DNA from 4 places in the Spirillospora sp. CA-108201 genome. Region 3 is predicted to be linked to each of the others. Evidence: riboswitches for the same ligand, from Rfam matches in the RefSeq annotation. Region 3 holds a riboswitch; each other region holds the start of a gene.

Region 1 (7,446 bases), on a different contig from region 3:
TGTCCATCAGCGAGTAGTGGACGACGTTGTTGACGTGCCCGTAGACGTCGTTGTCCTTCCACCGCGTCGGGACGTTCTCCCAGTACAGGTACTCGCCGGTCATAAGGAGCAGACTAGGGGCGGCGCCGCGGAGGAGTCGCACCGCCCGGGCACAACGGTGACCGTGCCAAACGCCGGCCGGGTGCGCGAGTGCGGGCGCACAACCGCGCGGCATCGCGTGCGCACAAGGCGGAAGCGGCGTTCACCAGGCCGCGAGGAAAGGTTCTGAGCACGATCCCGGCCAGGTGAACGCCGCCCCCTCAGCGGCGCCGCGCGGGCGCCGCCGTCCATCGGGAGGACGCCGTCTATCGGGAGGACGCCGCGTCGAAGCGGGCCTTCACGTCCGTCCAGTTCACGAGGGACCAGAGTTTCTCCACGTAGTCCGGGCGCACGTTGCGGTACTGGAGGTAGTAGGCGTGCTCCCAGGCGTCGAACACCAGCAGCGGCGTCGTGCTCATGCCGACGTTGCCGTGGTGGTCGTAGACCTGCTCGACGACGAGGCGCCTGCCGAGCGGCTCCCACGCGAGGACGCCCCAGCCGGAGCCCTGCACGCCGGAGGTCGCCGCCGTGAGCTGCTTCTGGAACGCCTCGAACGCGCCGAAGTGCTCGTCGATGGCCGCCGACAGCTCCCCGTCCGGGCGGTCGCCGCCGTCCGGGGACAGGTTGTCCCAGAAGATCGAGTGCAGGACGTGGCCGGAGAGGTTGAACGCGAACGTCTTCTCCAGGCCGACCAGCCCGCCGAACTGCTCCTTGTCGCGCGCCTCGGCGAGCTTCTCCAGCGTGTCGTTGGCGCCCTTGACGTAGGCGGCGTGGTGCCGGGAGTGGTGCAGCTCCAGGATCTCGCCGGTGATCGCCGGCTCCAGCGCGGCGTAGTCGTAGGGCAGGTCGGGAAGCGTGTAGTCGGCCATGAGGCCACTATTGCAAACAAGTTGCAGTTACGTCCAATGCGCAACACGGGACCGGACCCGCCCCCGGGAAGGGGACGGGTCCGGTCTCGGTGCGGGTCTGGCTCTCGGGTGCGGTGGGGTCGGGAGTGGAGTCGGAGGTCAGTAGCGGCGGCGCCCGCCACCGCGCCCGCGCGACAGCAGTCCTCGGACCTTCGCCTGGGTGCGCGGATCCCGGGCGAGGCGCTCCGCCCGGGCACGCGCCTTGCGGCCCTGCGGGCTCCGGGCGAACCGCTTGATGCGGTCGATGACGGAAGGCATGTTCTTCCTCCTCGGCCTTGTCTTTACAGTCCAACGACTGCCCGTTCTGAAAGGTTCAGAACGCCTCGTCGAGCGCGACCGCCCCCTCGACGCCGATCTGGTAGGCCGAAACGCGTCGCTCGAAGAAGTTGGACAGCTCCTGGACGTCCTGCAACTCCATGAACGCGAACGGGTTCGCGGTGCCGTAGCGGGCGGGCAGGCCGAGCCGGACGAGCCGCTGGTCGGCGACGTATTCGAGGTAGGCGCGCATGTCGCCGGCGCTCATGCCGGGCAGGCCGTCCCCGCACAGGTCGCGGGCGAACGCCAGTTCCGCCTGGACGGCCTCCTCCATCATCGCCGTGACCTGGGCCGTCAGCTCCGCGTCGAACAGGCCGGGCTCCTCCGCCCGGACGGTGTCGACCACGGAGAACGCGAACTCCATGTGCATGGACTCGTCCCGGAAGACCCAGTTCGTCCCGGACGCGAGGCCGTTCAGCAGGCCGCGCGACCGGAGCCAGTACACGTAGGCGAACGCGCCGTAGAAGAACAGCCCCTCGATGCAGGCCGCGAAGCAGATGAGGTTCAGCAGGAACGCTCTGCGGTCGGCGGCGGTGCGGAGCTCGTCCAGGGAGCCGAGCGAGTCGATCCAGCGGAAGCAGAACTCCGCCTTGGCCCGGATGGACGGGATGTGCTCGATCGCCGCGAACGCCTTGACGCGCTCGTCCTGATCGGGCAGGTAGGTGTCCAGGAGGGTCAGGTAAAACTGTACGTGGACGGCCTCCTCATATAGCTGCCGCGATAGGTAGAGCCGGGCCTCCGGCGCGTTCACGTGCTTGTAGAGGTTGAGCACGAGGTTGTTCGCCACGATCGAGTCGCCGGTGGCGAAGAACGCGACGAGCCGGTTGACGAGGTGCTGCTCCTCGGGGGTGAGCCGCGCGAGGTCGGCCATGTCGGAGGCGAGGTCGACCTCCTCCACCGTCCAGGTGTTGCGGATGGCGGCCCGGTACCGCTCGTAGAAGTCGGGATAGCGCATCGGCCGCAGCGTGAGGTCCATGCCGGGGTCGAGGAGCATGCCCCGCCCCTCCTCTCGCCGGTGCCCCTCCTCTCGCGCGGTCACTGGCACGCCTCGCAGGTCTCGGGGTTCTCCAGGGAGCAGACGGCCGCGGCGACCGTCGTCTGCGCGATCCGCGTCGCCGGACGGGACCGCAGGTAGTACGTCGTCTTGAGCCCGGCCCGCCACGCGTAGGCGTACATCGAGGAGAGCTTGCCGATCGTCGGCGTCTCCATGAACAGGTTCAGCGACTGCGACTGGTCGATGTAGGGGGTGCGGGCCGCGGCGAGGTCGATGAGCGCCTTCTGCGGCAGCTCCCAGGCCGTCCGGTAGAGCGACAGCATCTCCTCCGGCAGGTCGACGAGCCCCTGGACGGACCCGTTCGCCTTCTTGACGGCCTCGCGGACGGCCGGCGTCCACAGCCCGAGCGACTTCAGGTCCTCCACCAGGTAGCGGTTGATCTGGAGGAACTCGCCGGACAGCGTCTCGCGCTTGAACAGGTTGGACACCTGCGGCTCGATGCACTCGTAGCAGCCCGCGATGGACGCGATCGTCGCCGTCGGCGCGATCGCGACGAGCAGCGAGTTGCGCAGCCCCACCTGCGCGACGCGGGCCCGCAGCGCGTCCCAGTCGGCGGAACGGGACGGCGCCGCGTCCGGGAAGTGGTCCAGGTGGAGCCGGCCGCGCGCGGTGCGGGTCGCCTCGTAGGCGGGCAGCGGGCCGTGGGCGGCGGCGAGGTCGGCCGACGCGTTGTAGGCGGCGAGGGCGATCTCCTCGGCGATGCGCGTCGACAGTTCGCGCGCCTCGTCGGAGTCGAACGGCAGGCGCAGTGTGAAGAACACGTCCGCGAGGCCCATCACGCCCAGCCCGACCGGCCGCCACCTGCGGTTGGCCTTCTCCGCCTCCGGCGTGGGGTAGAAGCCCCGGTCGATGGTGCGGTCCAGGAACCGGACGGCGGTGCGGACCGTCGACCGGAGCCGCTCCCAGTCGACGCCGGACGGCCCCGCGTGCGCGGCCAGGTTCACCGACCCGAGGTTGCAGACGGCCGCCTCGCCGTCGCCCGTCACCTCCAGGATCTCCGTGCAGAGGTTCGACAGGTGGACGACCCTGCCGGGCTCGGCGGTCTGGTTGCAGGCGCGGTTGGCGGCGTCCTTGAACGTCATCCAGCCGTTGCCCGTCTCGGCGAGCGTCCGCATCATGCGCCCGTACAGCTTGCGGGCCGGGAGCTGCCGGACGAACCGGCCCTCCCGCTCCGCCGCCCGGTAGGCCTCGTCGAACTCGTCTCCCCACAGGTCGACCAGCTCGGGCACCTCCTTGGGGTCGAACAGCGACCACGCCGTGTCGGCCTCGACGCGGCGCATGAACTCGTCGGGGACCCAGTTGGCCAGGTTGAGGTTGTGGGTGCGGCGCGCGTCCTCGCCGGTGTTGTCGCGCAGCTCCAGGAACTCCTCGACGTCGGCGTGCCACGGCTCCAGGTAGACGCACGCCGCGCCCTTGCGGCGGCCGCCCTGGTTGACGGCGGCGACGGACGAGTCGAGCGTGCGCAGCCACGGGACGATCCCGTTGGAGTGCCCGTTCGTGCCCCGGATCAGCGAGCCCCGCGACCGCACCCGCGTCCAGGAGACGCCGATGCCGCCCGCGTACTTGCTGAGCCGCGCGACCTGGCCGTACCGGTCGTAGATGGATTCCAGCTCGTCGCGCGGCGAGTCGAGCAGGAAGCACGACGAGAGCTGCGGGCGGCGGGCCCCGGAGTTGAACAGCGTGGGCGAGCTGGGCAGGTACGACAGCGTGCTGAGCAGCGCGTACAGCTCGGCCGCCTCGTCCACGGTCTCGGTGCCCCCCGCGGGGGGCCGACCCCCCGCACCCCCCGGCCCGACTTCGTCGGGGATGACGAGCCCGCAGGCAACCCGCAGGAAGAAGTGCTGCGGGCGCTCCAGGACGAGCCTCGACTGCGGATGCCTGAGGAGGTACCGGTCGTAGACCGTCCGGAGGCCGAAGTACTCGAACCGGTCGTCGGCCCCGTCGTCGACGAGCGCGTCGAGCCCCGCGGAGTTGGCCTGGACGAACGCGGCCAGGTCGTCCGCCAGGAGGCCCTCCCGGTGCGCGGCGGCGACCGACTCGGCGAACGTCCGGACGCCGGCCGCGGCGGCCTCGTCCCGGATCCGGCCGCCGAGCAGCCGCGCGGCCACCCTGGAGTAGCCGGGCTCGGCGGGGATCAGCGCGGCTGCCTCCCCGATCGCGAGGTCCCGCAGGGCGGCCGCGTCCAATCCGTCCGCGGACCGGACGGCGGCCAGCACCCGTCCGGCCTCCGCGCCCGGCACCCCCTCGCAGGCCGCCTCGACCTCGACGGTGATCTCCGCCGGCGGCGCGGCCAGAGCCTGTGTCACGTACGTCTCCCCTCGCATGCGCCCCGCGGAGGCATGCGAACGGCGCGCGGCGGAGGCCGCGCTCCGCCCCCGGCCCACCCGCGAGGCCTGGACGTGTCGATCCGGGACGGGCCCGGACCTGTGGTGGGGCCGGTCTCCCGGCCCCGCGTGCGGGCAGGTGTTCGGACTCGCCGGGCGCCGCCTCTGCCGAGGCGTCCTACTGGCCGTCGCTTCCCAGGCCGCCGGGCCCAGTGCGTGATGACGGCGGTCGTTCCCGCTCACCGCTGCGGGGCAGTCCCGGATTCCCACCGGGTTCCCTCTTACGCCGCCCCCGCCGCGAACGGCGGGGGCGGACCAGCACGGGACTGAACCCTACATCTAGTTGACGATCAACGCACAACCCCTAGATGTTGGGCGTGTCAGCGAAGTTCCGGGGGCGGCTGGGCAGGGCGCGCGGGGGATGGGACGATAAGCGCGTCATGAGCCCCCTTGCGCCGCAGCCGCTGTTCCGGCCCGCCCGCGCGGTGGTGTTCTCCACCGTGTGCGCGACGCTGGCGACCCTCGGGCACGTCCTGGCGGGCGGCGCGGCGGTGCCGGCCTGGGCGGCGCTCGCGGGCTTCGGCGCCGTCCTCGGCGTGACGCTGGTGCTGGCGGGCCACGAGCGCTCGCTCGCGACGATCCTGGGCGGGCTCCTCGGCGGGCAGTTCGCCCTCCACACCCTCTTCACGGCCGCCTGCGCGCCGCCGTCCCACCACACGCCCGGGGCGCACGCCGCCATGACGGGCGCCGTGGACCCCGTCGCGCTCCCCGCCGCCCACGGCGGGAACGGCCTGGCGATGACGCTGGCGCACTGCACGGCCGCGCTGGTGGCCGCGTGGTGGCTGCGGCGCGGCGAGCGGGCGGCGTGGTCGCTCGCCCGGAGGGTGGCCGCCCTGGCGGACCGCCCGATCCGGCTGCTGCTGGCCCTGCTCGCCGTGGAACCGGCCGAGCCTCCGGTCCGCCCTCTCCGGACGGCGCCCGCGGCGGCGGCCGTCACGGCCACCGGACGTGTCCTGCGGCACCAGGTCGTCCGGCGGGGTCCCCCCACGCGTTCGAGGGCGCTCGCTCACTCCTGAGCCGGAGCGCCGTACGTCACCGGACGCCGGTTCACGGCGCCCGGCCATTCCCGTACGTCTCGAACGGAGTTCCGCAATGCCCTTCCTTCCGCATGCCCGGCGCGCCGGGGCCGTCGCGTCCCTCACCGCCCTGTCCGTGGTCGGCCTTGCCGCGGCGGCGTCCGCCCACGTCACCGTCAACCCCAGGACCGCCGAGCAGGGCTCGTACTCCAAGGTCTCGTTCCGCGTGCCGAACGAGCGCGACGACGCCTCCACCACCAAGCTCGTGGTGAACCTGCCGAACGACCACCCGCTGTCGTCGGTGTCGGTCCGGCCGCTGCCGGGCTGGACGGTGAAGGTCGAGAAGTCCAGGCTGCCGAAGCCGGTGAAGATCGAGGGCGGCGAGCTGACCGAGGCCGTCACGAAGATCACCTGGAGCGGCGGCAAGATCGAGCCGGGCCGGTTCGAGGAGTTCGACGTCTCGATGGGGCCGCTGCCCACCGACACCGACCGGCTCGTGTTCACGGCCGACCAGACCTACACCGGCGGCGAGGTCGTCACGTGGGAGGAGGCCCCCGCGGAGGGGGCGAACGAGCCGGAGCACCCCGCGCCGGTGCTGAAGCTCCTTCCCCAGGGCTCGACGGCCGCGACCGGCCTGACCGCGCAGGTGAAGCCCGCCGCCGCGACGTCGTCCGCGTCGTCCGGCGACGGGACGGCCCGGCTGCTCGGCGGCATCGGCATCGCCGTCGGCGTGGTCGGCGTCGGGGTCGGCGCCTACGGCGTGACCCGGGCGCGGAGCCGGGCGTGACCCGGGCGGCGCTGCGGGGGCCGCCGGCGTCGCGGCGCTCGCGGCCGTCCTGGCGACGACGGCGGTCCCCGCGTCGGCGCACACCGGGCTGACGTCGGCGAGCCCCGCGAAGGACTCGACGGTGGCGGCCCCGTCCCAGATCGTCCTGACGTACGCGGACCCGGTGCGGCTGCCGCGCGTGGTCGTGACCGACGGGTCGCGCAGGCAGTACCAGGCGGGGTCGGCGCGGGCGGTCGACAACAAGGTCACCCAGGCGGTGAACGGCACGCTGCCCAACGGGCAGTACACCGTGGGGTGGCGCGTCGTCGCGTCGGACGGCCATCCGGTCGAGGGCTCCTTCACGTTCACCGTGCAGGGCTCGACCGGTGCCGCCCAGCCCCCGGCGCCGGCGCCGTCGGGGACGGACGCCGCGTCCACCGGTGATTCGGGAGGCTCGTCGGGCTGGCTCTGGATCGGCCTGGCCGCGGTGGTCCTCGCGGTCGCGGCGGGCATCGTCGCCTGGTTCCGCCGCTCGCCCGCCCAGGATTGATCTTTTCGCTTCCGGTCGGATGATTACAGGATTACAGTGATAATCCGACCGGAAGCATCCTGGGGGGACCGTGATCGTCGAGTACGTCCGCTACAGCATCGACCCGCCGGACGCCGAGGACTTCGAGGCCGCCTACGCGCGGGCGTCGGTACCGCTCGCCGCCGCCCCGGAGTGCGTGGACTACGAACTGTCCAGGTGCGTCGACGAGCCGTCCTCCTACATCCTGCGCATCTGCTGGACGTCGGCCGACGACCACATGCGGGGCTTCCGGGGCGGCGAGCACTTCCCCGCGTTCCTCGCGGAGATCAAGCCGTACGTCCAGCGCATCGAGGAGATGCGGCACTACGAGCGGACGGCGGTGCGCGGCGCCGGCTC
Region 2 (7,446 bases), on a different contig from region 3:
ACCATCCGCGCGTCGCACAGCACCGGCGCGCCGGCCAGCAGCGCCGCCCGCGCCCGCTCCACGACCCCCGGCGACCAGGCCAGGTCCCCGACCAGGTCGGTCATGCCGCAGGCGTGGATCATGCGGACCGCGACCCGCGCCACGTCGTCCGGCAGTCCCGACAGGTCGGCCTCCGCGCGGATCGTCGCGAACGACCGCCGGTAGATCTCGGCGCCGTCCCGGACGTAATCGATCACTGCTGTCCCTCCGCCGTCCTCAGCACGACCGGGCCGCGGGGCATCCCGCAGCGCCGCTCGCACCCCGTCCAGTGGACGGGGGTCCCGGGCGCGCGGACCAGGCCGTCCACGAAGCGCCGCGCCTCGCCCTGCACGTCGCCGCGCGACTTCGCGCATCCGGGGCTGCCGGTGCAGGCCGTCACGCCGCCCCAGGGCGACGCCGGATCGGTCGCGAAGCCCGCCGCCGCGAGCTCCGCCGCCGCGCGTGGCGCCTCGCCCGCGTCCCGGTCCCGCAGCACCACGCTGCGCCACGGCGTCACCCGCACCTCGTCCGCGACCGCGGCGAGCGCCTCGGCCTGCGCGGCGGACAGCCGGCCGAGCGGGGGCACGGCCTCCAGCGCGGCGCGCCCGTCCCGCTGCGCGACGATCCCGGCGTGCGGCGGCGCGGGGTCCGGGCGCGGCGGCGCGTCCCGCACGTCCGCGCCCAGCCGCTCCGCGACGAGCCGCGCGCCGTCCGGCACCTCCGCGAGGCGCCAGGCGTCCCCCGGATCTCCAGGAACGCCTCCGCCGCCGCGAGCAGCGCGGCGACGGGCTCGCCGGGGACGGGCCCGAGCCGCGTCCCGGCCAGCCGCAGCCCTTCGGGGGTGCAGGCGGCGTCGGCGCCCAGCGCCGCCATGTCGCCGGTGCCGTCGTCGAGCGCGAACAGGAACCGCCCCGGCAGCCGGGCCAGTTCCGGACGCGCGCGCAGCGCCTCGTCCAGCGCCGTGACCAGCGGGTCCGTGGCGAGAACGCCGCGCGGGCCGCGCCCGCCGAGCGGGGACGCGACGATGTTGCGCACCCGCTCGTGGGTCGCCGACGGCAGCAGCCCGGCGGCCGCCAGCCGGGCCGCGAGCGCCGCCGGGTCGCGGACGCCGCGCACCTGGAGGTTGCCGCGGGACGTGAGTTCGATCACGTCCCGCCCCAGCTCGCGGGCGGCGGCGCCGAGCACCGCGAGCTGCGCGGCGGACACCGCGCCGCCCGGGACGCGGACGCGCGCCAGCGGCCCGTCGGCGGCGTCGTGGGTGCGCAGCGCCCCGGGGCACGCGTCGGCACGGGCTCTGACATTCGGCACGGGGAGGATGTTAACCACAGTTTGCAGGGCGACCGCGCTGCCGTACTCTTCTGCTCAGGCGATGGCAATGGGAGGAAGCCGGTGCGAATCCGGCGCGGTCCCGCCACTGTGACCGGGGAGCGAACCCCGCTGTAGGCCACTGTCCGCAAGGACGGGAAGGCCGGGGCGAGCGTCGATCCGGGAGCCAGGAGACTCCTGCCGTCGACACCCGCGACCGGGGCGAGGACCCCAGGGGGAGGATGCGCCGTGCCCGAGCACAGCCGCACGGTCCTGTTGCTGTCGACGTCCGACACCGATCTGCTGAGCGCCCGCGCGTCCGGCGCCGCCTACCGGCTCGGCAATCCCGCGCGGCTCGCCGCCGCCGACCTGCCCGAGCTGACCGAGGGCGCCGACCTCGTCGTGGTGCGGCTGCTCGGCGGCCGGCGCGCCTGGGAGGACGGCCTCGACGCGCTGCTCGCGGGCCCCCGGCCCGTCGTCGTCCTCGGCGGCGAGCAGGCCCCCGACGCCGAGCTGATGGAGCTGTCCACGGTCAGCGGCGGGGTGTGCGCCGAGGCGCACGCCTACCTCGCGCACGGCGGCCCCGCCAACCTCGCCGAACTGCACGCGTTCCTGTCCGACACCGTGCTGCTGACCGGGCGCGGCTTCGCTCCGCCGGCCCCGACGCCGACCTGGGGGCGGCTCGACCGCGCCGCCCGCGACGGCGGCGGGCCCGTGGTCGGCGTGCTCTACTACCGCGCCCACCACATGGCGGGCAACACCGCGTTCGTCGAGGCGCTCTGCGCCGCCGTGGAGGACGCGGGCGGGCGCGCCATGCCGGTGTTCTGCTCGTCGCTGCGCACCGCCGAGCCCGAGCTGCTGGACACGCTGCGCCAGGCGGACGCGCTGGTGACGACCGTGCTCGCGGCGGGCGGGTCGCGGCCCGCCACGGCCGGGGCGGGCGGCGACGACGAGGCGTGGGACGTGGGCGCGCTCGCGGCGCTGGACGTCCCGATCCTCCAGGGCCTCTGCCTCACGACCAGCCGGTCCGACTGGGAGGGCGGCGACGACGGGCTGTCCCCCCTGGACGCGGCGTCGCAGGTCGCGATCCCCGAGTTCGACGGGCGGATCATCACCGTCCCGTTCTCGTTCAAGGAGGTCGACGAGGACGGTCTCACCGTCTACGCCGCCGACCCCGAGCGGGCCGCGCGGGTCGCCGGGATCGCGGTCCGGCACGGCCGGCTCCGCCACACCCCGGCCCCCGGGCGCCGCCTCGTCGTGATGCTGTCGGCGTACCCGACCAAGCACGCCCGCGTCGGCAACGCCGTCGGCCTCGACACCCCGGCGAGCACCGTCCGCCTGCTGGCCCGGCTCCGCGACGCGGGGTACGACCTGGGGGACGGCTTCCCCGGCGTCGACGAGCAGGACGGCGACGCCCTCGTCCACGCGCTCATCGCGGCGGGCGGCCAGGACGAGGACTGGCTCACCGAGGAGCAGCTCGCGGGCAACCCCGTCCGCATCTCCGCCGCGTCCTACGCGCGCTGGTACCGCACCCTGCCCGCCGACCTGCGGGAGGGGATGGAGCGGCACTGGGGCCCGCCGCCCGGGGAGCTGTTCGTCCAGGACGGCGACATCGTCCTGGCCGCCCTGCGCGCCGGCAACCTCGTCGTCATGGTGCAGCCGCCGCGCGGCTTCGGGCAGAACCCCATCGCCGTCTACCACGACCCCGACCTGCCGCCCAGCCACCACTACCTGGCCGCGTACCGGTGGCTCTCGGACGAGTTCGGCGCGCACGCGATCGTCCACGTCGGCAAGCACGGCAACCTGGAGTGGCTGCCCGGCAAGGCGGCGGGCATGTCCGCCTCGTGCGGCACCGACGCGGCGCTCGGCGACGTCCCGCTGGTCTACCCGTTCCTCGTCAACGACCCCGGCGAGGGCACGCAGGCCAAGCGCCGCGCGCACGCCGTCCTCGTCGACCACATGGTCCCGCCGATGGCCCGCGCCGAGACCTACGGCGACATCGCCCGCCTCGAACAGCTCCTGGACGAGCACGCGACGATCGCCGCGATGGACCCGGCGAAGCTGCCCGCGATCCGCGCCCAGATCTGGACGCTCATCCAGGCCGCCAGGCTCGACCACGACCTCGGCCTGGACGACCGCCCCCACGACACCGAGTTCGACGACTTCCTCCTGCACGTCGACGGCTGGCTGTGCGAGGTGAAGGACGCGCAGATCCGCGACGGCCTGCACGTCCTCGGCCAGGCGCCCACCGGCGCGACCCGCGTCGACCTGGTGCTGGCCATGCTCCGCGCACGCCAGATGTGGTCGGGCCGCGAGACGCTGCCCGGCCTGCGGGAGGCGCTCGGGCTCAGCGAGGCCGGCGGCGAGGCGCTCGCCGACGTGGACGCCGCCGAGGCCGCCGCCCGCGCCCTCGTCCAGGCCATGGAGGACGCGGGCTGGGCCGTGGACGCGGCCCGGGAGGCCGCGAGGGACGTTCCGGCGGAGCGCCGCGACGCCGTGGCGCGGGTCCTGGAGTTCGCCGCCGCCGAGATCGTCCCGCGCCTGGCCCGGACGTCCGACGAGCTCGACCACGTCCTGCACGCCCTGGACGGCGGCTACGTCCCGGCGGGCCCGAGCGGGTCGCCGCTGCGCGGCCTCGTCAACGTCCTGCCGACCGGCCGCAACTTCTACTCGGTCGACCCGCGCGCCGTCCCGAGCCGCCTCGCCTGGGAGACGGGGCAGGCGATGGCCGACTCGCTCCTGGAGCGCTACCGCGCCGACCACGGGGAGTGGCCGCGCTCGGTCGGGCTGTCGGTGTGGGGGACGAGCGCGATGCGCACGGCGGGCGACGACGTGGCCGAGGTCCTCGCGCTGCTCGGCGTCCGCCCGGCCTGGGACGAGGCGTCCCGCCGCGTCACGGCGCTGGAGCCGGTGCCGCTCGCCGAGCTCGGCCGGCCGCGCATCGACGTGACCGTCCGCATCAGCGGCTTCTTCCGGGACGCGTTCCCGCACGTCGTCGCCATGCTGGACGACGCCGTCCGGCTCGTCGCCGGGCTGGACGAGCCGGACGACGACAACCACGTCCGCGCCCACGTGCGGGCCGACCGGGAGCGGCACGGCGACGAGCGCCGCGCCACCCTGCGCGTGTTCGGGTCGGCGCCCGGCGCCTACGGGGCCGGGCTGCTCCCGCTCATCGACAGCCGCAACTGGCGCGACGACGCCGATCTCGCCGAGGTCTACGCGGTGTGGGGCGGCCACGCCTACGGCCGCGACCTCGACGGGGTGCCCGCCCGCGCCGACATGGAGAGCGCCTACCGGCGGATCGCCGTCGCCGCCAAGAACGTCGACACCCGCGAGCACGACATCGCCGACTCCGACGACTACTTCCAGTACCACGGCGGCATGATCGCCACCGTCCGCGCGCTGACCGGCCGGGCCCCGGAGGCCTACGTCGGCGACAGCACCCGCCCGGACGCCGTGCGCACCCGCACCCTCGCGGAGGAGACCGCGCGGATCTTCCGGGCCCGCGTCGTGAACCCGCAGTGGCTGGCCGCGATGCGCCGGCACGGCTACAAGGGCGCGTTCGAGCTGGCCGCGACCGTGGACTACCTGTTCGGCTACGACGCCACCACCGGCGTCATGGCCGACTGGATGTACGACCGGATCACCGCCGCCTACGTCCTGGACGAGGAGAACCGCGCGTTCATGGCGGAGTCGAACCCGTGGGCGCTGCACGGCATCGCCGAACGGCTGCTGGAGGCGGCCGAGCGCGGCCTGTGGGAGCACCCCGACCCGGCGGTCCTGCAGGGGCTCCAGGAGGTCTACCTCAAGACGGAGGGCGACCTGGAGGACGACACCAGCCGCTGAGCCGCCTCCGGGAACCCCGCCCAGTGCAGGTGGAGGTAGGAGGCGGTGATCCGGTCGTCGCCGTACCCGTCGCGGCCGTCCCGCCACCGGAACAGCGGCCCGGCCCGCGTGCCCGGCGCCGCGTCCAGCTCCGTCCGGTGGAACTCGTGGCCGCGGAACCGCTCACCGGGACGGGTCAGCGGCGACTCCGCCACCGCGACCGCCTCCCGGTAGCCGAGCGTCAGCCGGGACGTCATCCGCGCGCGCCCCGGCACCCGCCCGCACATCGCCCGGCCGTCGAGCTCCTCGCACAGGTAGAGGAGCCCGGCGCATTCGGCGGCGATCGGACCGGGGAACGCCGCGACCTCGGCGAGCATCGGCGCGTTGGCGGCCAGATCGGCGGCGTGCACCTCCGGGAAGCCGCCGCCGACGACGAGCGCGGCGGCCCCGTCCGGCAGGGCCTCGTCCCGCAGCGGATCGAAGACCGCCACGTCGGCGCCCGCCGCGCGCAGCAGCTCCACGTGCTCGGCATAGGAGAAGGTGAACGCCGCCCCGCCCGCGACCGCGACCACCGGGCCGCCCTCGACCGGCACCACCTCGCCGGACGGATCCCACGCGGGCCCCGGCAGCGGGGGAGCGGCGGCCGCCAGACGGAGCAGGGCGTCCACGTCGCAGGAGCGCTCCACCAGCGCGCCGAGCCGCTCCACCGCCCGGACGGCGTCCGCGCCCCGCTCGGCCGCCGGGATCAGCCCGAGGTGGCGGGACGGCGTGACCACCGCGTCGTCCCGCCGGATCGCGCCGAGCACCGGCACGCCCGTCGCCTCCAGCGCGCTCCGGCACAGCTCCTCGTGCCGCTCCGAGCCCACCCGGTTGAGGACGACGCCGCCGATCCGCACGCCCGGCTCGAACGTCGCGAAACCGTGCACGAGCGCCGCCACCGACCGGCTCTGCCGCGCGGCGTCCACGACCAGCACCACCGGCGCCGCGAGCAGCCGCGCGACGTGCGCCGTGGACGCGAACCCGGTGTCGCCGCGCCCGTCGAACAGGCCCATGACCCCCTCGACCACCGCCACGTCGCAGCCGGCGGCGCCGTGCAGGAACAGCGGCGCCACCCTTTCCTCGCCCGCGAGCCACGGGTCGAGGTTGCGGCCGGGCCGTCCCGCCGCGAGCGCGTGGTAGCCGGGGTCGATGTAGTCGGGGCCGACCTTGTGCGGGGACACGGCGAGACCGCGCGCCCGCAGGGCCGCGATCAGCCCGGTCGCCACGGTCGTCTTGCCGCTGCCGGACGCCGGCGCCGCGACGACCAGCCGGGGGATCACCACTCGATGCCCCGCTGCCCCTTCTGCCCGGCGTCCATCGGATGCCGGACCTTGCCCATCTCCGTCACCAGGTCGGCGGCCTCGACCAGCCGGCCGGGCGCGTCCCGGCCGGTGACGACGACGTGCTGGTTCCCGGGACGCGCGGCGAGGGTCTCGACCACGTCGTCCAGGTCGAGCCAGCCCCACTTGATCGGATAGGTGAACTCGTCGAGCACGTAGAAACGGTACGTCTCGGCGGCCAGGTCCCGCTTGATCTGCGCCCAGCCCTCCCGGGCGTCGGCCGCGTGGTCCTCCTCGGCGCCGGGCCGCTGGATCCACGACCAGCCCTCGCCCATCTTGTGCCAGGCGACGGGCCCGCCCTCGCCGCTCTCCCCGAGCACGCGCAGCGCCCGCTCCTCGCCGATCCGCCACTTCGCCGACTTCACGAACTGGAACACCCCGACCGGCCAGCCCTGGTTCCAGGCCCGCAGCGCCATCCCGAACGCCGCCGTCGACTTCCCCTTCCCGGGGCCGGTGTGGACCATCAGCAGGGGCCGGGTGCGGCGCTGCCGCGTGGTGAGGCCGTCGTCGGGGACGGACACGGGCTTTCCCTGGGGCATCTCAGGCCGCCTTTCCAGCGTCGCGCCCGCGGTGGGCGCGGACGATCCCGTCGAGGTCGGCGAGCGGGACGAGCCGCGCCCCGAGCCGGGCCGCGAGGCGTCCCGCGAGGCCGAGCCGGACCGGGCCGTCCTCGCAGTCCACGACGATGCCGGCGGTGCCGGCCAGCGGCCCGGCGGCCCGGTCCACGTCGCCGGCCGCGGTCGCCCGCCCGTCGGTGACGACCACGAGCAGCGGGCGCCGCGCCGGGTCGCGCAGCCGCTCGGCGCGCAGCACCTCGGCGGCGCGCGCGAGCCCGGCGGCCAGCGGCGTGCGGCCCCCGGTCGGCAGGGCCCGCAGCCGCGCCGCGCCCGCCTCGACCGACGACGTCGGCGGCAGCACC
Region 3 (7,446 bases):
TTCCTCACGACGGGCCGCCGCAGCATCCCGGTGTTCGCCGCGCGGACCGGCGTGTGGTTCCTCGCCCGGTCGGTGGACCCGCCGGAGCCGCCCGTCCCGCCCAACATGCGGGTCCTGCTGGCGCGCGGCCCCTACACCGTGGACGGGGAGCGCGCCCTGATCCGCGAGCACCGCCTGGACGTCCTGGTCACCAAGGACAGCGGCGGCGCGATGACCCGCGCGAAGCTCACCGCCGCCCGCGAGGCCGGGCTGCCGGTCGTGATGGTCGACCGCCCGGCCCTCCCCGGGGGCGTCGAGGCGACCGGCGACGTGGCCGTCGCCGCCGCCTGGGTTCAGGGGTAGCGGCGCGGGGTGAAGACCACGCCCCGCCCGGTCACCCGGGTCGCGGACGACCCGACGATGAGCAGGCAGCGCATGTCGACCCGCTCGGGGTCCAGCGCGCCGAGCGTCGTCACCGTCACGCTCTCCTCCGGCCCGCCGACGTCCCGCCCGACCACCACCGGGGTCTCGGGGGAGCGGTGCTTGAGCAGCAGGTCGCGCGCCGCGGGGAGCCGGTGCCGGCGCCGGCTCGACGAGGGGTTGTAGAGGGCCAGCACCAGGTCGGCCTCGGCGGCGAGCGCGAGCCGCCGCTCCACCACGTCCCACGGCTTGAGGATGTCCGACAGCGACAGGACGCAGAAGTCGTGGCCGAGGGGCGCGCCCGCCCGGGCGGCCACGGCCTGCGCCGCCGTCAGTCCGGGCACGACCTGCACCGGCACGTCCGCGAACTCCTCGCCGGCCGCCGCCTCCAGCACGGCCGTCGCCATCGCGAACACCCCGGGGTCGCCGGACGAGACGACGGCGACCCGGGCCCCGTCCCGCGCGAGCGCCAGCGCGTGCCGGGCCCGGTCGGCCTCCACCCGGTTCCCGGAGCCGTGCCGCCGCTGCCGGGGGTTCGGCGGCACCCGGTCCAGGTAGGGGCCGTAGCCGACGAGGTCGGTCGCGGACGCCAGGACGTCCTGCGCCTCCGGGGTCAGCCACGGCCGCCCCGCCGGTCCGAGCCCGACGACCCACACCCCGCCGGCCCCCTCCGGCCGCGCCGGGGGAGGCGCCGCGAACGAGCGCTCCGCCGGGCTCGTCAGCAGCGCCAGCGACATGTAGGGCACGTCCGCCGGGTCGACCTCGGCGAGCGGGAGGACGCGCTGCCGGCCGGTGGCGGCCCGCTCGACGTACCAGCCGTCGCCGAGCCGCCCCGCGTCCTCGAACGCCTGCCTGACCTTGGGGAACGTCCGCCCGAGCTTGAGGACGGCCGCCGCGTCCGCGGTGCTCAGCCGCTCGGCCAGCTCCTCGCCGGGCAGCGTCCCCGGCAGGATGGTCAGCGTCTCCTCGCGCTCCACCAGCGGGCGCCCCGCCGCCGCCGACGCCGCGCTCAGCGACGTCACGCCCGGCACGACCTCGGCCGGGTAGTGCGGCGCGAGCCGCTTGTGCAGGTGCATGTACGACCCGTAGAACAGGGGGTCGCCCTCGCTCAGCACCACGACCGTCCGCCCCGCGTCGAGGTGCGCGGCGAGCCGGGCGGCGCAGTCGGCGTAGAACTCCTCCAGCGCCCCGTGGTACCCGCCGCGGTGGTCGGTGGCCTCCGTCGTCACCGGGTAGACGAGCTGCTCCTCGATCCGCCCGTCCCGCAGGTACGGCTCGGCGATCGCCCGGGCGATGCTGCGGCCGTGCCGCGCGCAGTGGAAGGCCACCACGTCCGCCTCGCCGATCAGCCGCGCCGCCCGCACCGTGACCAGCTCCGGGTCGCCGGGCCCGACGCCCACGCCGAACAGCCGTCCCGCCATCACTCCGCCTCACTGGCGAGGGCGTTGACCGCCGCCGCCGTCATCGCGCTGCCGCCGCGCCGCCCGCGCACCACCAGATGGTCCAGCCCGCTCGCGGCGAGCGCCTCCTTGGACTCGGCCGCCCCGATGAACCCGACCGGGATCCCGAGGACCGCCGCCGGGCGCGGCGCGCCCTCCTCCATCAGCTCCAGCAGCCGGAACAGCGCCGTCGGCGCGTTGCCGATCGCGACGACCGCGCCGCCGAGCCGGTCGCGCCACAGCTCCAGCGCCGCCGCGCTGCGCGTGGTGCCGAGCCGCTCGGCCAGCTCGGGGACGCCCGGGTCGCCCAGGGTGCAGACGACCTCGTTGCCGGCGGGGAGCCGCGCGCGGGTCACCCCGGAGGCGACCATCCGCGCGTCGCACAGCACCGGCGCGCCGGCCAGCAGCGCCGCCCGCGCCCGCTCCACGACCCCCGGCGACCAGGCCAGGTCCCCGACCAGGTCGGTCATGCCGCAGGCGTGGATCATGCGGACCGCGACCCGCGCCACGTCGTCCGGCAGTCCCGACAGGTCGGCCTCCGCGCGGATCGTCGCGAACGACCGCCGGTAGATCTCGGCGCCGTCCCGGACGTAATCGATCACTGCTGTCCCTCCGCCGTCCTCAGCACGACCGGGCCGCGGGGCATCCCGCAGCGCCGCTCGCACCCCGTCCAGTGGACGGGGGTCCCGGGCGCGCGGACCAGGCCGTCCACGAAGCGCCGCGCCTCGCCCTGCACGTCGCCGCGCGACTTCGCGCATCCGGGGCTGCCGGTGCAGGCCGTCACGCCGCCCCAGGGCGACGCCGGATCGGTCGCGAAGCCCGCCGCCGCGAGCTCCGCCGCCGCGCGTGGCGCCTCGCCCGCGTCCCGGTCCCGCAGCACCACGCTGCGCCACGGCGTCACCCGCACCTCGTCCGCGACCGCGGCGAGCGCCTCGGCCTGCGCGGCGGACAGCCGGCCGAGCGGGGGCACGGCCTCCAGCGCGGCGCGCCCGTCCCGCTGCGCGACGATCCCGGCGTGCGGCGGCGCGGGGTCCGGGCGCGGCGGCGCGTCCCGCACGTCCGCGCCCAGCCGCTCCGCGACGAGCCGCGCGCCGTCCGGCACCTCCGCGAGGCGCCAGGCGTCCCCCCGGATCTCCAGGAACGCCTCCGCCGCCGCGAGCAGCGCGGCGACGGGCTCGCCGGGGACGGGCCCGAGCCGCGTCCCGGCCAGCCGCAGCCCTTCGGGGGTGCAGGCGGCGTCGGCGCCCAGCGCCGCCATGTCGCCGGTGCCGTCGTCGAGCGCGAACAGGAACCGCCCCGGCAGCCGGGCCAGTTCCGGACGCGCGCGCAGCGCCTCGTCCAGCGCCGTGACCAGCGGGTCCGTGGCGAGAACGCCGCGCGGGCCGCGCCCGCCGAGCGGGGACGCGACGATGTTGCGCACCCGCTCGTGGGTCGCCGACGGCAGCAGCCCGGCGGCCGCCAGCCGGGCCGCGAGCGCCGCCGGGTCGCGGACGCCGCGCACCTGGAGGTTGCCGCGGGACGTGAGTTCGATCACGTCCCGCCCCAGCTCGCGGGCGGCGGCGCCGAGCACCGCGAGCTGCGCGGCGGACACCGCGCCGCCCGGGACGCGGACGCGCGCCAGCGGCCCGTCGGCGGCGTCGTGGGTGCGCAGCGCCCCGGGGCACGCGTCGGCACGGGCTCTGACATTCGGCACGGGGAGGATGTTAACCACAGTTTGCAGGGCGACCGCGCTGCCGTACTCTTCTGCTCAGGCGATGGCAATGGGAGGAAGCCGGTGCGAATCCGGCGCGGTCCCGCCACTGTGACCGGGGAGCGAACCCCGCTGTAGGCCACTGTCCGCAAGGACGGGAAGGCCGGGGCGAGCGTCGATCCGGGAGCCAGGAGACTCCTGCCGTCGACACCCGCGACCGGGGCGAGGACCCCAGGGGGAGGATGCGCCGTGCCCGAGCACAGCCGCACGGTCCTGTTGCTGTCGACGTCCGACACCGATCTGCTGAGCGCCCGCGCGTCCGGCGCCGCCTACCGGCTCGGCAATCCCGCGCGGCTCGCCGCCGCCGACCTGCCCGAGCTGACCGAGGGCGCCGACCTCGTCGTGGTGCGGCTGCTCGGCGGCCGGCGCGCCTGGGAGGACGGCCTCGACGCGCTGCTCGCGGGCCCCCGGCCCGTCGTCGTCCTCGGCGGCGAGCAGGCCCCCGACGCCGAGCTGATGGAGCTGTCCACGGTCAGCGGCGGGGTGTGCGCCGAGGCGCACGCCTACCTCGCGCACGGCGGCCCCGCCAACCTCGCCGAACTGCACGCGTTCCTGTCCGACACCGTGCTGCTGACCGGGCGCGGCTTCGCTCCGCCGGCCCCGACGCCGACCTGGGGGCGGCTCGACCGCGCCGCCCGCGACGGCGGCGGGCCCGTGGTCGGCGTGCTCTACTACCGCGCCCACCACATGGCGGGCAACACCGCGTTCGTCGAGGCGCTCTGCGCCGCCGTGGAGGACGCGGGCGGGCGCGCCATGCCGGTGTTCTGCTCGTCGCTGCGCACCGCCGAGCCCGAGCTGCTGGACACGCTGCGCCAGGCGGACGCGCTGGTGACGACCGTGCTCGCGGCGGGCGGGTCGCGGCCCGCCACGGCCGGGGCGGGCGGCGACGACGAGGCGTGGGACGTGGGCGCGCTCGCGGCGCTGGACGTCCCGATCCTCCAGGGCCTCTGCCTCACGACCAGCCGGTCCGACTGGGAGGGCGGCGACGACGGGCTGTCCCCCCTGGACGCGGCGTCGCAGGTCGCGATCCCCGAGTTCGACGGGCGGATCATCACCGTCCCGTTCTCGTTCAAGGAGGTCGACGAGGACGGTCTCACCGTCTACGCCGCCGACCCCGAGCGGGCCGCGCGGGTCGCCGGGATCGCGGTCCGGCACGGCCGGCTCCGCCACACCCCGGCCCCCGGGCGCCGCCTCGTCGTGATGCTGTCGGCGTACCCGACCAAGCACGCCCGCGTCGGCAACGCCGTCGGCCTCGACACCCCGGCGAGCACCGTCCGCCTGCTGGCCCGGCTCCGCGACGCGGGGTACGACCTGGGGGACGGCTTCCCCGGCGTCGACGAGCAGGACGGCGACGCCCTCGTCCACGCGCTCATCGCGGCGGGCGGCCAGGACGAGGACTGGCTCACCGAGGAGCAGCTCGCGGGCAACCCCGTCCGCATCTCCGCCGCGTCCTACGCGCGCTGGTACCGCACCCTGCCCGCCGACCTGCGGGAGGGGATGGAGCGGCACTGGGGCCCGCCGCCCGGGGAGCTGTTCGTCCAGGACGGCGACATCGTCCTGGCCGCCCTGCGCGCCGGCAACCTCGTCGTCATGGTGCAGCCGCCGCGCGGCTTCGGGCAGAACCCCATCGCCGTCTACCACGACCCCGACCTGCCGCCCAGCCACCACTACCTGGCCGCGTACCGGTGGCTCTCGGACGAGTTCGGCGCGCACGCGATCGTCCACGTCGGCAAGCACGGCAACCTGGAGTGGCTGCCCGGCAAGGCGGCGGGCATGTCCGCCTCGTGCGGCACCGACGCGGCGCTCGGCGACGTCCCGCTGGTCTACCCGTTCCTCGTCAACGACCCCGGCGAGGGCACGCAGGCCAAGCGCCGCGCGCACGCCGTCCTCGTCGACCACATGGTCCCGCCGATGGCCCGCGCCGAGACCTACGGCGACATCGCCCGCCTCGAACAGCTCCTGGACGAGCACGCGACGATCGCCGCGATGGACCCGGCGAAGCTGCCCGCGATCCGCGCCCAGATCTGGACGCTCATCCAGGCCGCCAGGCTCGACCACGACCTCGGCCTGGACGACCGCCCCCACGACACCGAGTTCGACGACTTCCTCCTGCACGTCGACGGCTGGCTGTGCGAGGTGAAGGACGCGCAGATCCGCGACGGCCTGCACGTCCTCGGCCAGGCGCCCACCGGCGCGACCCGCGTCGACCTGGTGCTGGCCATGCTCCGCGCACGCCAGATGTGGTCGGGCCGCGAGACGCTGCCCGGCCTGCGGGAGGCGCTCGGGCTCAGCGAGGCCGGCGGCGAGGCGCTCGCCGACGTGGACGCCGCCGAGGCCGCCGCCCGCGCCCTCGTCCAGGCCATGGAGGACGCGGGCTGGGCCGTGGACGCGGCCCGGGAGGCCGCGAGGGACGTTCCGGCGGAGCGCCGCGACGCCGTGGCGCGGGTCCTGGAGTTCGCCGCCGCCGAGATCGTCCCGCGCCTGGCCCGGACGTCCGACGAGCTCGACCACGTCCTGCACGCCCTGGACGGCGGCTACGTCCCGGCGGGCCCGAGCGGGTCGCCGCTGCGCGGCCTCGTCAACGTCCTGCCGACCGGCCGCAACTTCTACTCGGTCGACCCGCGCGCCGTCCCGAGCCGCCTCGCCTGGGAGACGGGGCAGGCGATGGCCGACTCGCTCCTGGAGCGCTACCGCGCCGACCACGGGGAGTGGCCGCGCTCGGTCGGGCTGTCGGTGTGGGGGACGAGCGCGATGCGCACGGCGGGCGACGACGTGGCCGAGGTCCTCGCGCTGCTCGGCGTCCGCCCGGCCTGGGACGAGGCGTCCCGCCGCGTCACGGCGCTGGAGCCGGTGCCGCTCGCCGAGCTCGGCCGGCCGCGCATCGACGTGACCGTCCGCATCAGCGGCTTCTTCCGGGACGCGTTCCCGCACGTCGTCGCCATGCTGGACGACGCCGTCCGGCTCGTCGCCGGGCTGGACGAGCCGGACGACGACAACCACGTCCGCGCCCACGTGCGGGCCGACCGGGAGCGGCACGGCGACGAGCGCCGCGCCACCCTGCGCGTGTTCGGGTCGGCGCCCGGCGCCTACGGGGCCGGGCTGCTCCCGCTCATCGACAGCCGCAACTGGCGCGACGACGCCGATCTCGCCGAGGTCTACGCGGTGTGGGGCGGCCACGCCTACGGCCGCGACCTCGACGGGGTGCCCGCCCGCGCCGACATGGAGAGCGCCTACCGGCGGATCGCCGTCGCCGCCAAGAACGTCGACACCCGCGAGCACGACATCGCCGACTCCGACGACTACTTCCAGTACCACGGCGGCATGATCGCCACCGTCCGCGCGCTGACCGGCCGGGCCCCGGAGGCCTACGTCGGCGACAGCACCCGCCCGGACGCCGTGCGCACCCGCACCCTCGCGGAGGAGACCGCGCGGATCTTCCGGGCCCGCGTCGTGAACCCGCAGTGGCTGGCCGCGATGCGCCGGCACGGCTACAAGGGCGCGTTCGAGCTGGCCGCGACCGTGGACTACCTGTTCGGCTACGACGCCACCACCGGCGTCATGGCCGACTGGATGTACGACCGGATCACCGCCGCCTACGTCCTGGACGAGGAGAACCGCGCGTTCATGGCGGAGTCGAACCCGTGGGCGCTGCACGGCATCGCCGAACGGCTGCTGGAGGCGGCCGAGCGCGGCCTGTGGGAGCACCCCGACCCGGCGGTCCTGCAGGGGCTCCAGGAGGTCTACCTCAAGACGGAGGGCGACCTGGAGGACGACACCAGCCGCTGAGCCGCCTCCGGGAACCCCGCCCAGTGCAGGTGGAGGTAGGAGGCGGTGATCCGGTCGTCGCCGTACCCGTCG
Region 4 (7,446 bases), on a different contig from region 3:
GAGCTTGATGACGTGTTCCCGCCGCACGTCCGGATGGATCCACGGTCGGCGGGGTTCTTCGGTTCCGATGCCCATGGTCGTCGTCACCTCGCAGGGCAGATGTTTGTTCGGCGCTGCAAGTCTGTGCCGCGAAGCGCTACCGTTTCTACGTTCGCGGAACATCGGAAACGTAGGGAGTGGCACATTGCCAGAACCCGAAGCACTCGATCCGGACAGATCATTATGGGACTACATCGCAGTTGAGATGCGCAGACTGCGCGAGGCGCGCGGGCTGTCCGGCAACAAGCTGGCCGAGCAACTCGGCTGCGATCGTTCGTACGTTTCCCGAGTCGAAAACGGGCGTCTGCACCTCTCCCCGGACTACGCGAGGCGGCTGGATCGCCTCTGGGGCACGACCTTTGCCCGGCTCGTCCGTTTGGCGGAGACGAGCGACGATGGCGACTGGTTCACCGGGCTCACGGATCATGAAGCGCGTGCGACACGGCACCGCATGTGGGCCGCGCTGCTGGTTCCGGGCCTGCTCCAGACTCCGGAGTACGCGCGGGCCATGCTGTCTACCGGAATGGTCACGGGAGTCGAAGAGGCCCTAGAGAAGCGGCTCGCCCGACAGGCGGCTGTATGGGAACGATCTGAACCGGCACTGGTCAGCGTCATCCTCAGTTGGGCCGTCCTCGCTCAACCCGTAGGCGGCGCAGAGGTGATGCGCGCACAGATCGCGCGCCTGGTGGAGCTGGCGGATGCTCCGCACGTCTCCATCCGCGTTCTGGAGGCGTCCGGTGGGGCGCACAACGGCCTTGACGGGTCGTTCCGTCTTCTGACCGTGGGTGACAGGGAGGTCGCGTTCACGGACGCACCGGAACGGGGACGGCTCGTAACCACCCCGACGGACGTGATGAAGTACGCAGTACGCTACGACCGACTGAGCGACATAGCGGCACCTGTCGGCACGTCGCGAACCCTCCTCGACGGAAGCCTAGAGACCTACCAATGACCGAGTGGCGTAAGTCGTCCCGCAGCGGCTCGACCGCAAACTCCGACTGTGTGGAGGTGGCGGCCCTCCCCGGCGCGGTCGGCATCCGTGACAGCAAGAGCCCGGACGGGCCGAGGTTCGTCCTCCCTCCGTCCACCGCGCGGGAGTTCCTGACCCGTATCAAGCGCGGTGACCTCGACGTCGCCTGATCCGCACGCGGTGGCCCCGTCCCGGAACTGTCCGGGGCGGGGCCGTGCCGTGTATAGACCCGTGACGCCCAAGAGGGCCGCGGCTTCCTTGCGCGCTGACAGGGTCGGGGCCGGTCGATGGCCGAAGGCCACCCCGCAGGGGCGACCGAAGGGAGTCAGCCGGCGCCGTGTCGGCAATTCCGTCTCAAGCGTCGCCCGGCCTGGAAGCCGCTGCCCGGCACCTGTGCGGCAAGCCTTCGCGCGGGGCCTGCCTCGGCTTGCGCGGTGCGGTACGGGCGGGCCGTCCACGGTGGGGCGGGGCGGTGGTCGGGGCCGCGCCGCGAACGGCCCCCAAGGCCGCACGCGCAAGGCGCGGCGGCCGTCCACGGTCCCGCCCTGCGGTGGACGGGCCCAACCCCGCACCCGGCCCCGCGCCCTCCCGTGACGAGATCGAGCCCTGAGTATCAACTGTGCCGCACGTTGAAGCTGGACGGTTCCGGACTTGCGCGGGGGCGGGGCCTCGTAGCCTCGACCGGCGGACGGGCAGCACCTGCCTGCCCGCAATGGCCCGTCGCGAGGCCCCGCGCGGGGTCCCCGCGCAAGTACGGAACCGGCCAGCGGCACTAACCGACTGCCTCCAGGGCAGTGGAGGGCTTGCAGGACCACGGTGCGGACGGACGGTGAAGGTTATCGTTCACACAAAGGAGATTCGCATGTACGACGACATGAGCGCTGCCGAACTGGTGGAACTGCTGGAGCGGCTGGCGCAGACTTCTCCCCATAACGGCGGCGCCGCCTCCGCACTCGACCAGGCCACGCTGTCCTTTCGCTCCAAGTCCGATCAGATCCGTGAAGCGCAGCATGCATTCAGCGCAGCCCGGGTCGCTCACATGGACTCTCGCAAAAGTGGAGCGAGGACCAGCCCAGACGAGGCTTGGCAAGAGCTCGTGAAGGCTGGGCAGCTCTTGGCCGATGCTCTGCGCCCGCTCGGGGACATGCACATCGCCCGATGCCAGGCCCCAGCTGGTGTCTGGCCCGCCTGCGGGGCACCGCTCAACGAGCAAGGCGAGTGCTCCAACCCGTACTTCCACAGCGAAAGCCGGGAGTGACCCAAGCGGGCTCGCGCTCGCGAGCCCGCCCAAAGCAGACGGCCTCCCACATCGGGAGGCCGTTCTGGTCTTCGTCGGCCCGGCCAAGCGACCCGGCGGCGCGAAGCGCCCTTGACCCTGTAATGAAACTCCTCGACGCCGGGTGGTCTGAGCTAGCTCGCCTTGCGCTCCTCGTCACGCTCGGTGAACCCTCGACGGATGGCTCTTGCCTGCTGAATGCGGTTGCGGGCTTGCTCTGCCCAGAAGTGTTCGCCGTGCATGAGGCCGCTTCCGAGGTACTTCCATTGCCCGGTGGTCACGGTGGTGCGGTTCGGGTCGGGCTCGGGTCGGCCTTCGGCCTGGCGGGCTGACTGGGTGGCGTGGTCGGCTCGGGCCTGGCGTAGCTCGGTGAGGGTCACCGAGTAGCGGCGGGACTTGGACGAGAAGTGCCCGCCGTACCCGAGCATGTGAGCCCAATTACGGAGCCGCAGGTCTGGGTACTCGGGCAGGTCTGCCAGGGCGAAGCATGTCCAGATCATGCGGCGGGCGTGCTCGGACACCTGCAAGGAACTGATCTGGGTGGCGTGGCGGATGGGGCGGTCTACAGTGCCGGAGTCCTCGGCGCCCTTGGTGGCGTACTTGGCGATATAGCGGGCTACGTGCTTGTCGGCGATCCCGTCCAACTCGGCGGCCACCTGGATGGCCTGGGTGTCGAGTTGACGTCCCCACCGCAAGGTGAGTGGTGAGCTTGTCCCGTCCGGGTGCGGGGCCGGTACCTCGATCTGTGCGGCGGTGGTTCGCAAGGTGCGTTCTAGGAGTTCGGTGGTGGCCCATACGGGCGGCGACTGGTCCGGTCCGTCCGGTCCGTCCAGGCGCACGACGGCGTGGAAGTGGATCAGGCCGCGTCGCTGGTACTCGATCACGCGGGCGTACGACAGGCGGGCCTGTTCGCGTAGGGCCTTGTGGGTGATGCCCAGCTCGGCCGTGATCAGCCTGGGGACGGTGAGGGTGAGGCGTCGCCATAGCTCGGGGGCGTGGGCGTTCCACAACACGGCGGCGGGGTAGTCGTAGCAGTCGACGCAGATCGGCTGCCCAACCTGAGGGTCGTCGGCCTGGTGCCGCGCCCGGCACCCCTCGGGGCGGCCGTGGGCACACACGGGGCCATCTCGTCGGGGTCGGCAAAGCTGGGTCTTCCCTCCCTTCTCGCGGTGGGCGTGGACGGCACCGAATGAGGGGGCGGTGAGCGTGAGGAACACGCGCGGGTGCTCGCTGACCTCCTCAGGCACGCCCTTGCCTCCGGTCAGTCCGGAGATGATCAGGTGATAGGTGTCGTCCCGGTACACCTCGGCGCACGCGGCGCACCGGGACGCGCGGCGGTTGCCACACGCAGTGATCAGGAACCCGGTCGGCTCGTCGGCGGTCGAGTACGACTCGATCAACTCGCCGCTCTCACCGTCCAGGGTGATCCGCTCACCGCGCAGCCGTACGGGCTGCTCGCACCCTCCGGCGGAGCGGATCATCTGGTGCCAGCGGTCGAAGTCGGGCATGGCCGCGCGCTGGACGGCGGCGAGCAGTTCCGGCGGTAGGTCGGGCATCTGCGGGCCGCTCATGCCGCGTCCTGCCAGGTCGCGGCCTCGGCCTCGTATCGGTCGTCGGGTACCTCGGGGGTGGTCAACTCGACACCGAAGATGGTTTGGATCCTGCGCCACTTCGCGTCCGTCCAGCGCGGCGATTTGCTGGCCTGACGCTTACCCCATGCGGCTGCTTCCGGGCTGGGCTTCAACCCGTAACTCCTCTCCCTGGCTCACGGCTAGGGAGCGCGCAACGATGTCCGGGGTGAAGAGCCAACGGCCTGCGGGCAGGCTGGCGCCTACTCGTTCCGGTCTAGCTCTTCGCGCGAGTGGCCTTCTTTATGTGCCGTGTTAGCCAGGGCTGATTCGTTTTAGGTAGCTATTCGCGGGACGAGTCCCGCCCGGGCGCGCACCCGGTCTTGCGTGCCGAGAGCCCACCTCGGCGATCTGTGTTTTTGTGTTTGTTGTGCGGCTGTTCGCGTATTGGGGCGTCCTCGCGGAGCCCCTGCGGCGGGAGCCGACCCCGCCTGCCACTCGCCTGCCTCGGAGTCGCTGGATGCGGCTCCGCGTCCATGAGTACCCGAGGATGATCAAGGTTGAAACCCCCTACTGGGGCGGTTCGCGCGGGTTTCACTCTGAGTGACTAGGGGTTCCGGCAGAAATGTTGCCTGGATGCGTGAACTAGTGGTAGTTGGTGTCGAACCACTTGGTCATCTCCATCGCGGGGATGTCCTGGACACCGCGCGCCATGGCGAAGTACCGGTCGAGACCGTCCAGGCCCCGGTAGCGCGCGGGCACGGCGTCCACCAGGACGCTGGTGTCCAGGACCTGGTCGTAGAAGGAGAAGGTGTTCGACGGGACCGTGTCCAGGCCGGCGTCGCGCAGCTCGGTCCAGACGGCGCCGCGCAGGTCCGCACCGGCCTTCTCCAGCGCGGCCGCGTCGACGCGTCCCGCCCAGAAGCCCTCGGTGGCGAACTTGAGCTCGCGGCGCGTCCCGATCCGGGGGTAACCGAGGATCGTGGTTCTCATGGCAGCTTCCCTCGCTGAGCCACAGGCGGCCAGGCGCGGAGGGAGGTGCGCGGCACGGCGCCGAAAGCCCGCCTGTGCCGCCCGCCGGCCCTCCCGCGAGGCCGCAGACCACCGTGCGCCAGGCGGCGCACGGGCGAAGGCAGGTCTTCGGACTCGCGGGCGCCGCTCCTACCGGGATAGGTGCGTCCTACTGGCCGTCGCTTCCCAGGCCGCCGGGCCCAGTGCTCATTGACGGCGGTCGTTCCCGCTCACCGCTGCGGGGCAGTCCCGGATTCGCACCGGGTTCCCTCTTACGACGCCCGCACCACGCGGACACGGGCGAACCTTCCGCACGACGGAGTCTAACGGCCGAGATGCCGGCGGACGCAAACCCGCTCGCGCCTCGTCCACGCCATGCACGGCGACCTCCGCACCGCCGCGTTCGCCTCGGCTCGGCGGTCGTGCTCTCCCATCGGAAGTTGCCGACCCGGCCGCACCTCGAACGGTTTCCTTGTCCCCCCAAGGAAGGGAGGACCCTGCGAATGCAGGACAACCCGAGCGACGGAGTGATCATGGCTGGCCCGACCCCGCAGGAAAGGGAATTCGCCCGCAGCATGTTCCAGGGAGCCGCCGAGCTGTCGGAGCAGAACGCCGCGCAGGCGCAGACCCCGGAAGAGGCTGAAGAGGCCGAGATCGACGCCGGCGCCTACAGGGGCGTGGTGGAGGACCTGGACAAGGGGGCACTCTGACATCGGTCGGCTCGCGCCGGCCGGAGTCCGACCTGAGCGCGGCCTCTGGCCGCGCTCTTTTTCGCGCGGTCTCGGTACCGGTGTTCAGCCGTTGATGCTGGCGGTGTAGGTGGTGTTGGTGCCTACGGCCTGGCACGGGCCGCTGTAGCCGTTGATGTCGAGTTCGCCGGTGGGCGAATCGCCGGAGAGGTCCACGGTCATGGTGCCGGAGACCGGCTGGTAGAGGCACGCGTAGATGGAGTTGCCGGATGCCGTGAACTGGTTGAGTCCCGTGGCGGCGATGCGGGCGTCCGGCCGGACGGTGATGGTGTCGCCGTCCACCTCGACGTTGGTCATGTCGAGCTGGGCGCCGCGCTCGGGGAAGCAGGCGGTGTTGGTGCCGAACCAGATCGCGCCGACCTCGGGCGTCCCGGCGGGGAAGCCGGACCGCAGGCATACCTCGACCGGGTTGACGCCGTTGTTCGTCCCGACGCGGGTGACCGTCGGCATCACCTGGAGCTGGGCGGTGCGGCGGAACGTCTGGCCGCTGACCATTCCGCTGAGGCTCACCGAGTACGTGCCCGTCCTGATGCCCGTCTCCTCTTCGGGGGTGGGTGACTCCTCGGGCGGGCTCGACGATTCCTCCGGGGTGGGACTGTCGGTCACCGAGCCCGCCGGCGACGGGACGGGCGCGGCGGGCGAGGCGACGGACGCCTGGGGCGCGGTGGTGGTGACCGACGCGGAGCCGGTGTTCTCGGACGGGCCCAGGTGCGAGCGGGCGAAGAGGGCGGCCGCGACCACGACGGCGGTCAGGGGGATCATCGCCATGGCCGTCAGGAGCGGTGCCTTCGATCGGGGACGGGTGCGGCGGGCGGGAGCCAGGGCTGCGGGACCGGCTGCGAGTGCGGGCCCTGCGGCGGGCAGGGTCGGCTGCGCGCCCGGCGACCGCGGCGCGCTCTGTGGGCTCTGCGCGTAGGCGCGCAGAGCGCCGAGGGCGACCACGGCCTTGGGGTCGGCCGTGGTGACGGGTTCCCAGCCCAGCCCTTCGGCGACGAGTTCGGCGATCCTGGGCATGCGGGCCGCGCCGCCGGCCAGGTAGACGGCGTCCAGATCGTCCGGGGAGAGGCCGGCGCGCTCGACGGCCGCCAGGAGTTCGCCGACGCTCCAGCGCAGCATCCGGCTCGTCGCGTCCTCGAACTCGGTGCGCGTGACCGTGATCGCCTCGGTGAGGCCGTCGAGCCGGAGCGACGCGGCGTCGTGCTCGGAGAGCGCGTGCTTGGCCTCCACGACCTCCTGGCGGACCAGTTCTGAGCCGTTGTGCCGTCGCGTCATCTCGTCCCAGGCGGCGGCGTCAAGGGGCGCCGCCCTTTCGGCGACGATCCGGTAGAGGGCCTCGTCGAGGGCGCCGCCTCCGAACCCGTCGTGCCTCCCCGGCCGGCCCAGGATCTCCAACCCCTGCTCGGTGCGGCGGACCACGGTGACGTCGAGGGAACATCCGCCGAGGTCGTAGACGGCGACGACGACGCCCGGCCCGGGGTCGTGGAAGGCGACGACGGCCTCCGCCTCGGTGACGAACCAGGGCTCGGGCAATCCCGCCTCCGAGGCCGCCCTGCCGAGCGCCGCCGTCTCCTGCGGGCCCCACGGCGCCGGGTAGGTCAGGACCACGCGGTCGAACCGCACGGCCTCGGGCCGCCGCGCGGCCTCCAGCATGATCTGCCGCAGCGGCGCGGCCGCCAGCGCGACGGCCGGCACGTCCCGGTCGGCGACCCGCACGGATTCACCGGCGACCAGCGACCGCCGGGGGTCCCGCACGCCCCGGTCGGGAAACGCCTCCACCAGCTGGCCGGCGGGGCCTCCGGCGGTGAGCCGCCCGTCGGGCCCGACGAACACCAG

Evidence for each region. Region 3 has a riboswitch for cobalamin ahead of cobN (cobaltochelatase subunit CobN). Riboswitches for the same ligand answer to the same signal wherever they lie in the genome.
Region 1: it holds a riboswitch for cobalamin, as region 3 does, so the genes downstream of both, ACQEU6_RS31005 (ribonucleoside-diphosphate reductase subunit alpha) here and cobN (cobaltochelatase subunit CobN) in region 3, are expected to answer to the same signal.
Region 2: it holds a riboswitch for cobalamin, as region 3 does, so the genes downstream of both, cobN (cobaltochelatase subunit CobN) here and cobN (cobaltochelatase subunit CobN) in region 3, are expected to answer to the same signal.
Region 4: it holds a riboswitch for cobalamin, as region 3 does, so the genes downstream of both, ACQEU6_RS03460 (hypothetical protein) here and cobN (cobaltochelatase subunit CobN) in region 3, are expected to answer to the same signal.

What each region holds. Positions count from the first base shown of each region.
Region 1 covers NZ_JBNJNE010000001.1:6,421,733-6,429,178, reverse strand. Annotated here, with positions in the region: gene ACQEU6_RS31025 (acyl-CoA thioesterase) at 1-103, opposite strand, end outside; gene ACQEU6_RS31020 (superoxide dismutase) at 345-947, opposite strand; gene ACQEU6_RS31015 (hypothetical protein) at 1,086-1,244, opposite strand; gene ACQEU6_RS31010 (ribonucleotide-diphosphate reductase subunit beta) at 1,300-2,340, opposite strand; gene ACQEU6_RS31005 (ribonucleoside-diphosphate reductase subunit alpha) at 2,337-4,661, opposite strand; cobalamin riboswitch at 4,797-5,014, opposite strand; gene ACQEU6_RS31000 (MFS transporter) at 5,120-5,755, shown strand; gene ACQEU6_RS30995 (YcnI family copper-binding membrane protein) at 5,832-6,542, shown strand; gene ACQEU6_RS30990 (copper resistance CopC family protein) at 6,592-7,071, shown strand; gene ACQEU6_RS30985 (group II truncated hemoglobin) at 7,142-7,446, shown strand, end outside.
Region 2 covers NZ_JBNJNE010000001.1:9,628,482-9,635,927, forward strand. Annotated here, with positions in the region: gene ACQEU6_RS45770 (precorrin-8X methylmutase) at 1-236, opposite strand, end outside; gene ACQEU6_RS45775 (ferredoxin-like domain-containing protein) at 233-604, opposite strand; gene ACQEU6_RS45780 (ferredoxin-like domain-containing protein) at 532-1,326, opposite strand; cobalamin riboswitch at 1,398-1,521, shown strand; gene cobN (cobaltochelatase subunit CobN) at 1,573-5,169, shown strand; gene ACQEU6_RS45790 (cobyrinic acid a,c-diamide synthase CobB) at 5,124-6,467, opposite strand; gene cobO (cob(I)yrinic acid a,c-diamide adenosyltransferase) at 6,464-7,066, opposite strand; gene ACQEU6_RS45800 (VWA domain-containing protein) at 7,068-7,446, opposite strand, start outside.
Region 3 covers NZ_JBNJNE010000002.1:9,576-17,021, forward strand. Annotated here, with positions in the region: gene ACQEU6_RS45895 (cobalt-precorrin-6A reductase) at 1-342, shown strand, start outside; gene ACQEU6_RS45900 (precorrin-2 C(20)-methyltransferase) at 333-1,820, opposite strand; gene ACQEU6_RS45905 (precorrin-8X methylmutase) at 1,820-2,440, opposite strand; gene ACQEU6_RS45910 (ferredoxin-like domain-containing protein) at 2,437-3,531, opposite strand; cobalamin riboswitch at 3,603-3,726, shown strand; gene cobN (cobaltochelatase subunit CobN) at 3,778-7,374, shown strand; gene ACQEU6_RS45920 (cobyrinic acid a,c-diamide synthase CobB) at 7,329-7,446, opposite strand, start outside.
Region 4 covers NZ_JBNJNE010000001.1:711,116-718,561, reverse strand. Annotated here, with positions in the region: gene ACQEU6_RS03490 (hypothetical protein) at 1-75, opposite strand, end outside; gene ACQEU6_RS03485 (helix-turn-helix domain-containing protein) at 185-991, shown strand; gene ACQEU6_RS03480 (DUF397 domain-containing protein) at 988-1,179, shown strand; gene ACQEU6_RS03475 (hypothetical protein) at 1,872-2,267, shown strand; gene ACQEU6_RS03470 (replication initiator) at 2,420-3,856, opposite strand; gene ACQEU6_RS03465 (hypothetical protein) at 3,853-4,029, opposite strand; gene ACQEU6_RS03460 (hypothetical protein) at 4,499-4,846, opposite strand; cobalamin riboswitch at 4,968-5,190, opposite strand; gene ACQEU6_RS03455 (hypothetical protein) at 5,368-5,574, shown strand; gene ACQEU6_RS03450 (Hsp70 family protein) at 5,659-7,446, opposite strand, start outside.